DNA from 2 places in the Cupriavidus sp. 01T418 genome. Region 1 is predicted to be linked to the other one. Evidence: predicted binding sites of a transcription regulator. Region 1 holds the regulator's gene; the other holds the start of a gene.

What was found. The regulator sigma-54, encoded in region 1, starts transcription at its own class of promoters, with help from an activator protein. The targets are predictions, from matches to a motif close to TGGCANGNAANCTGCTTT.
Region 2: AC1DQ3_RS31390 (P-II family nitrogen regulator) is a predicted target of sigma-54. The motif match lies at 2,233-2,250, and genes of this name have one in related genera.

Annotation. Positions count from the first base shown of each region.
Region 1 is NZ_JBFTQG010000003.1:363,526-367,668, reverse strand. Features, by position in the region: gene lptA (lipopolysaccharide transport periplasmic protein LptA) at 1-452, shown strand, start outside; gene lptB (LPS export ABC transporter ATP-binding protein) at 489-1,316, shown strand; gene AC1DQ3_RS05865 (RNA polymerase factor sigma-54) at 1,463-2,938, shown strand; gene hpf (ribosome hibernation-promoting factor, HPF/YfiA family) at 2,988-3,338, shown strand; gene AC1DQ3_RS05855 (PTS sugar transporter subunit IIA) at 3,724-4,143, shown strand, end outside.
Region 2 is NZ_JBFTQG010000052.1:69,583-73,725, reverse strand. Features, by position in the region: gene AC1DQ3_RS31395 (ammonium transporter) at 130-1,611, opposite strand; gene AC1DQ3_RS31390 (P-II family nitrogen regulator) at 1,664-2,002, opposite strand; gene AC1DQ3_RS31385 (adenylate/guanylate cyclase domain-containing protein) at 2,588-4,143, shown strand, end outside.

The DNA of each region.
Region 1 (4,143 bases):
ACGTGGTGCTGACCAAGGGCACCATGGTGCTGAAATCCGACGCGGCCGAAGTCCGCACCGATCCCGAGGGCTACCAGTACGCCGTGGCCACGTCCAAGGGCGACAAGCAGGCCTATATCCGCCAGAAACGTGACAACGTCGACGAATACATCGACGGCTGGGGCGACCGCATCGAGTATGACGGCAAGCAGGAATTGTCCAAGCTGATCGGGCGCGCACGCATGGCGCGGCTGGCCGGCGCCAAGCTGGTCGACGAGATCCGCGGTGCGGTGATCACCTATGACAGCCGCAACGAGTTCTACACCGCCAGCGGCGGCGCGGAGAACGCGACGGCGGGCAGCCCGTCCGGGCGCGTGCGCGCCGTGTTGTCGCCGCGCCAGGAGCAGCCCGCCAGCGGCGCCGCCGGCAAACCGGTGCAGCTCAAGCCGGCGCCCGCCCCCGTCAACCCCTGACGCCGCCGCGTCGCCCGATCCACGGATTCCAGCTTCATGACCGAGACCCAGACCCAAACCGTTACCGAGGCCGTTACCCAGGCCGCTCCCCGGGCCGCGCCCGCCCATCCCGCCGCCCTGACGGAGAGCAGCACGCTGGTCGTGCGTCACCTGAAAAAGCGCTACGGCTCGCGCACGGTGGTCAAGGATGTGTCTCTCGACGTCAAGAGCGGCGAGGTGGTTGGGCTGCTGGGGCCCAACGGTGCCGGCAAGACCACCTCCTTCTACATGATCGTGGGGCTGGTGGCGCTGGACGAGGGCGACATCGTGCTCGACGACAAGCACATCAGCGGCCTCGCCATCCACGAACGGGCCCGCATGGGCCTGTCCTACCTGCCGCAGGAAGCCTCGGTGTTCCGCAAGCTCAATGTGCAGGAGAACATCCGCGCGGTGCTGGAGTTGCAGGTCCAGGACGGCAAGCCGCTTGGCAAGACCGAGATCGAGCGCCGGCTGGACACGCTGCTCGATGACCTGCAGATTGCCCACCTGCGCGACAACCCGGCGCTGTCTCTGTCCGGCGGCGAGCGCCGCCGCGTGGAAATCGCCCGTGCGCTGGCTTCGGCGCCGCGCTTCATCCTGCTCGACGAGCCTTTCGCCGGCGTCGACCCGATCGCGGTCGGCGAGATCCAGCGCATCGTCAGCTTCCTGAAGGCGCGCAATATCGGCGTGCTGATCACCGACCACAACGTGCGTGAGACGCTTGGCATCTGCGATCACGCCTATATCATCAGCGAAGGCGCCGTGCTGGCTTCAGGCCAGCCTGAAGACATCATTGCCAACGAATCGGTGCGCAAGGTCTACCTGGGCGAGAATTTCCGCATGTAAGGGCTCACGGGCGGCACGCGGCGTCTGGCGCGAATTTGCGCCCAGGTGCCTCCGGTGCCCCCTTTTGTCCGGCAAACGATCACGGCGGCGTCAGCGATAGCAATTTCCGTTCCACCAGTACGGAAGTTGGGCATAAAATAGGTCGCATGAAACCGTCGCTTCAGCTCCGCCTCTCGCAGCATCTCGCGCTTACGCCGCAACTCCAGCAGTCGATCCGGCTGCTGCAACTGTCCACGCTCGAACTGCAGCAGGAAGTGGAGCAGGCGCTGACCGAGAACCCGCTGCTCGAACGCGAGAACGACTGGCTGGACAGCCCGCTGCGCGTCGCTGCCGACGGCTCGGTCAATTTGCAGAGCGCGCCCGCGCCGGCGCCCGCCGACGGCCAGGGCACCAGCGAGAACCGGCCCGACGGCGCGCCCGAAGCCGAAGACAATTATTCCGACAGCAATGAAGACTACGGCAGCGACTGGAGCCTCGACGATTTCGCCCGCCGCCCGCAGGGCGACGACGACGAAAAGACGCCGATGCAGTTGCGCGATGCCGAACCCACGCTGCGCGAATACCTGATGGAACAACTCGCGCCGCTGAAGATTTCCATGCGCGACAAGGGGCTGGCCATCTTCCTGGTGGAATCGCTGGACGACGACGGCTACCTGAGCGCCTCGCTCGAGGAAATCTGCAGCGAACTGCCGGAGGAGCTCGAATTCGAAATCGACGAGGTCCACGCCGTCCTCACCCTGCTGCAGAGCTTCGATCCGCCTGGTGTGGGCGCACGCAACGCAGCCGAGTGCCTGGCGCTGCAATTGCGCCGGCTCAAGCACCCGCAGCGCGACCTGGCGCTGAACATTGTCACCAACCACCTGGAACTGCTTGCAGTGCGCGACTACACGCGCCTGAAGAAGGCGCTGCAGGTGGACGAGCCGGAACTCAAGTCCGCGCACGAACTGATCCGTTCGCTGGCGCCCTATCCTGGCCATGCGTACAGCCGGCCGGACGCCGACTTCGTCGTGCCGGACGTGTTTGTTCGAAAACTGAACGGCGGCTGGATCGCGCAACTCAATCCGGACGTGATGCCGCGACTACGTATCAACGACATGTACGCGCAAATCTTGCGCGGTGCAAAAGGCGATGCGGGTGCGGCTGGACTGCAGCAAAAGCTGCAGGAAGCACGCTGGTTGATCAAGAATATCCAGCAAAGGTTCGACACGATATTGCGCGTCGCACAAGCGATTGTCGAACGTCAGAAGAACTTCTTCACCCACGGTGAAATTGCGATGCGCCCCTTGGTTTTGCGGGAGATTGCCGATACACTGGGATTACACGAGTCCACCATCTCTCGGGTGACTACCAATAAATACATGGCAACGCCGATGGGGACTTTCGAGCTGAAGTATTTCTTCGGCAGTCATGTTTCCACAGAAACCGGCGGCGCGGCCTCGTCAACGGCAATCCGTGCGTTGATCAAGCAGTTAATAGGAGCCGAAGACGCCAGGAACCCCTTGTCCGACAGTCGGATCGCCGAATTACTCGGCGAGCAAGGCTTCGTAGTGGCACGGCGTACCGTTGCCAAATACCGCGAGGCGCTCAAGATTCCGGCAGTTACTCTCCGAAAGACTTTGTAGCCGAGCTGCATCGCCTGCCTGATGCAGCTCTTTCAGAAGGAGAAACGCTATGAACTTCAAGATCAGTGGACACCACTTGGACATCACGCCCCCGCTGCGTGAGTACGTGGAAACGAAACTGGAGCGTATCGTCAGGCATTTCGATCAAGTCATTGGCGTAAGTGTGCTGCTCTCTGTCGACAATACAAAAGAAAAGGACCGGCGGCAGTACGCGGAAATCAATCTGCATCTGAAGGGCAAGGACATCTTTGTCGAAGCGCACCACGAGGACCTGTATGCCGCTATCGACGCGCTGGTCGACAAGCTCGACCGGCAAGTGATTCGCCACAAGGATCGCGTGCAAAGCCACGACCGTGAAGCGGTCAAGTACCAGATGGCCGAATCGCAGATGCAGCAATGACCGTGCCTGGCGGCCCACAAACCGCGCCGCCTGTGTCAGTCCTCTGAAAAATGGAATCAAGCCGCGCCCATAGCGCGGCTTTTTCGTTGCTGGCGCCCGTCCGGGACCACGCAGGGGATTCCGCAACGCACACGTACCGGTGTATGCTGTGCAATACATAATTCACTTGGCTCGGCCATTTTTCCGTGCGCGCGGCACCACTTCCGCGCATCGGCTATTGCATTGCACAAGGCGGGGGCGGGCCTGCTCTATAATGGCCACACGCCCGACACCGGCATGGGGATACCCGGTGAAACATCGGACCTTGTCTTTTATCTTTTCTGCCCGCTGGGACGCCCCGAGGCCCCGGGCATGCTCTTACTAGAAAACGCTGCGCATTCCACACATGAATCGTTTGGCTAAATTGCTGCCACCCGGCAACATCAACCTCGACGTCAGCGTCACCAGCAAGAAGCGCGTGTTCGAACAGGCCGGGCTCCTCTTCGAGAACAATCATGGCGTAGCGCGCGCTACCGTGACCGACAACCTGTTCGCCCGCGAATCGCTGGGGTCCACCGGGCTGGGCGCCGGGGTTGCCATTCCGCACGGTCGCATCAAGGGACTGAAACAGCCGCTGGCCGCCTTCATGCGCCTGGCCGAGCCGATTCCCTTCGAGTCGCCGGACGGCAAGCCGGTCGCGCTGCTGATCTTCCTGCTGGTGCCCGAACAGGCCACCCAGCAGCATCTGGAAATCCTGTCCGAGATCGCCCAGTTGTTGTCCGATCGCGAGATGCGCGACGGACTGGCTACTTTGCCCACCCCCGAC
Region 2 (4,143 bases), on a different contig from region 1:
GAATCGGGGTTGCGCCGGAGGGGCGTCGGGTCGTGCAGGATAGCACTCCGCCGGGTGCCGCTCCCTCAAGCGGGCCAGGGGACGCGCACGGTGTGCTGTGCGCGTCCCCTGCCGGGCGCCTCGCTTGCCTCACTTGGCCCGCTCGCCCTGGAGTCCGGGCATGGGGGCTTCGCGCCCCATCTCTTGTGGCAGGACGAGCGTGCCGCTCCACATATCGTCCACCCGCTCGCCGTGCAGCACGATGTCCAGGCCCTCCCGCTCTTCATCCGCGCTCACGCGCAGGCCCATCGTCATGTCGATCAGCTTGAGCAGGATGAAACTGGCGACGCCGCTGTAGACCAGCGTCGTCGCCACGCCTTTCAATTGCAGGACCACGCTGCCGTCGGCGCCGCCGATATCCTTCACGGCGAACACGCCGGTCAGGACGGCGCCGACGATCCCGCCGATGCAATGCACCCCGAACGCATCCAGCGAATCGTCATAGCCAAGCATGTGCTTCAACGCCGTGGCTGCCCAGAAGCAGATCACCCCTGCGGCCACGCCGATCACCAGCGCACCGCTCACCCCGACGAAACCCGATGCGGGCGTGATCGCCACCAGGCCGGCCACCGCACCCGATGCAATGCCCAGCACCGACGGTTTGCCCTTGCTGATCCATTCGGCAAACATCCAGCCCAGCGCGGCCGCTGCCGTGGCGATCTGCGTGACCGCCATCGCAAAGCCGGCACGGCCATCGGCGGCCACCGCCGAACCCGCGTTAAAGCCAAACCAGCCGACCCACAGCATTGCCGCGCCCATCAGCGTCAGCGTCAGGTTGTGCGGCACCATCGGCTCCTTGCCGAAGCCGACGCGCTTGCCCAGCACCAGCGCGCACACCAGGCCGGCGATCCCCGCGTTGATGTGCACCACCGTGCCGCCTGCGAAGTCCAGGATGCCGGCTGCCGCCAGCCAGCCGCTCGGCTCCCACACCATGTGGGCGATCGGCGCGTACACCAGGAGCGACCACAAGGCGATGAACACCAGCATGGCGGAGAATTTCATGCGCTCGGCGAATGCGCCGCAGATCAGCGCGGGGGTGATGATGGCGAAGGTCATCTGGTACACCATGTAGACCGTTTCCGGAATGGACCCGGCAAGGTGGCTGACCGTGAGCGTGGTCGCCTTGTCTCCCTTGATGTAGTTCATGCCGTGCAGCATGAAGCGCGACAGGCCGCCGACGAAACTATTGCCAGGCGTGAACGCCACGCTATAGCCGATCACCGTCCAGAGTATGGTGACCAGGCAAGTGATGGCGAAGCTTTGCATCAACGTGGCCAGCACATTCTTCTTGCGCACCATGCCGCCGTAGAAGAGCGCCAGGCCGGGCACGGTCATGAACAGCACCAGGGCGGTGGAACTCAGCATCCAGGCGGTATCGCCGCTGTTGATGTTCTTGGCATCCGTGGCATAAGGCGCGGTGGGGGGAGCCGCCGGTGTCGCGGCGGCTGCCGTGGCCGGCGCKGCGGTGGCGGCGGAGGCTGCGTCTTCGGCCAGCGCCGCGCCGGCATGGCCGCCCAGGCACAACGCCGCAACGGCGAGCGCTCCCGATATGACGATTCTGGCAACTAGCATCTTCATGGCTTGCCTCCTGTCCGCATGAGCGTCTGCTTGAGAGTCTGTCGGGTCAAAGCGCGTCGGCGCCGGCTTCGCTGGTGCGGATCCGGATCGCTTGTTCGATGGCGCAGACGAAGATCTTGCCGTCACCGATCTTGCCGGTGCGGGCCGTCTGCTCGATCGCCTCGATAGCCGGCTCGACCAGTTCATCGCGCAGCACCGTTTCGATCTTCAGCTTGGGCAGGAAGTCGACGATGTATTCGGCCCCCCGGTATAGCTCCGTATGCCCCTTCTGGCGGCCGAATCCCTTGACCTCGGTCACGGTGAGACCCGATACGCCAAGCGCGGAGAGCGCTTCGCGCACGTCGTCGAGCGTGAACGGCTTGATGATTGCGGTAATCATTTTCATGAGACCCACCTCCTGCAGGTTGCTTCGGGACGACGCGGTATCTGGCACCTCGCATGCGCGCGGTCCCTGCAGGCCATGGCGGGCAGTGCGCGGCGGCGAGGAGCGGTATCGGAGGGCGGACTGGTGTTCAAGGCCCATGTGGCTTCGTGCCGGCCCTGCAGCGATGCGCTTCTCTTTCATCATGCTGTGCCTCTGAAGGGTCCCGGGAAGACGCTGGCGCGTTTTTCCCTCCAGCAATTCCCGTGCCCACGGTCCTGCGGCGCATCGAGCAGGAGTCCAAGGGCACGACAAGGCTCTCCCGATTGCATCATGCGCACGAACAGGCACGCGCAAGCTCCCGGAGGTCAGTCGAATGCGAGTTGGCGCGCATGCCATGCGCGGTGGCTCGCTTGCCAATGCACGAAAAATGGGCCCGGCAACGTGCAGGACGGCACAGAAAATGGGAATGCCCTCGCCCGGAACGGGCGCGCCGGAGCGCGCCCCGCACCGCCCTCGCGCTTCCGATTGCTCCGCGCTACCGGCTTGCTAAGGAAGCCTGCGACGCGTCTAATGAGCTGACGCAGGCAATAGCAGTCGGGAGGCCGTATGCGCTGCACAAATTGCGGGTTCGAGAACCTCGCGCAGGCCAGCTTCTGCGAGCAGTGCGGGGGCAGGCTTGCACGGATCTGCCCGCGTTGTGGCGAGGAATGCAGCGTTGCCGCAAGGTTCTGCAGCGCCTGCGGCTCATCCTTGAATGATTCCGCGCCAGCGTCCCTTCCGGCGCCTGCGACCGCGGCTTCGGCCCCGGTCCACTACACGCCGCCCCATCTGGCCGAGCGCATCCTGGCGGAGCAGGCAGCCATGGAAGCCCGGGGAGGGACGGCCGGCGAACGCAAGACCATCACGGCGCTGTTCGCCGACATGGCTGGCTCGACGGCGTTGATCCAGGACCTGGACCCCGAGGAGGCGCGGCACCTGATCGACCCCGTCGTGACGCTGATGATGGAGGCCGTGCACCACTATGAAGGCTACGTAGCGAAGTTCCTGGGCGACGGCATTCTCGCTCTGTTCGGCGCCCCCATTGCGCACGAGGACCATGCCCTGCGGGCCTTATATGCGGCGCTGCGCATGCAGGAAGCGATGCGCCGGCACAGCGACCGCGTACGTCTGGACCAGGGCATACCGCTTCAGATCCGGATTGGAGTCCACACTGGCGAAGTGTTGGTGCGCTCGATCCGCAAGGACGACCTGCACACGGACTACGATCCTGTGGGACACACGATCCACATCGCCTCGCGCATGGAAGGCGTCGCCACCCCGGCGTCCATCCTCGTCAGCGAGTCCACCCACAGGCTCACCGAGGGGTATTTCGAATTCAAGGCGCTGGGGACTACCCACGTAAAGGGCGTCCGGGATCCGCTCGCTGTGTTTGAGGTGCTGGGCCTCGGGGCGTTGCGCACGCGCCTGCAGGTGGCGGCGCACCGCGGGCTGGCGCGCTTCGTGGGACGCCAGGCCGAAATGGAAACATTGCAAAAGGCCCTGGAGCTGGCCAAGGCGGGGCAGGGGCAGGTCGTCGGGGTGATGGGCGAGGCCGGGGTAGGAAAATCGCGGCTGTTCCACGAGTTCAAGGCAAGGTCACAGCAAGGCTGCATGGTGCTGGAGACCTTCTCGGTTTCGCACGGCAAGGCCTTCGCCTATTTGCCGCTGATCGAGCTCCTGAGGAATTACTTTCAAATCACGCCGCAGGACAACGACCGCAGCTGCCGCGAGAAGGCCACCGGCAGGCTGCTCACCCTGGAGCGAACGCTGGAAGAGCATTTGCCCTACTTGCTCTACCTGCTCGGCTCCGTCGAGCCCGGCTCGGTACTGCCGACCATGGACGCCGCCATTCGGCGCCAGCGCACGTTCGAAGCGGTTGCACATCTGCTGGTCCGCGAAAGCCTCAATCAGCCCCTCGAACTCCTGTTCGAAGACCTGCAATGGCTGGACAGCGAAACCGAGGCCTTCCTCAATGTCCTCATCGACCATGTGCCGGGTGCGAGGATCGTCCTGCTGGTCAACTACCGTCCGGAGTACTCCCATGACTGGGGTCCCAAAGGCTATTACACCCAGCTGCATCTGGAGCCATTGGGTCCGGCCGAAGCCCAGGGGCTGCTCACTGC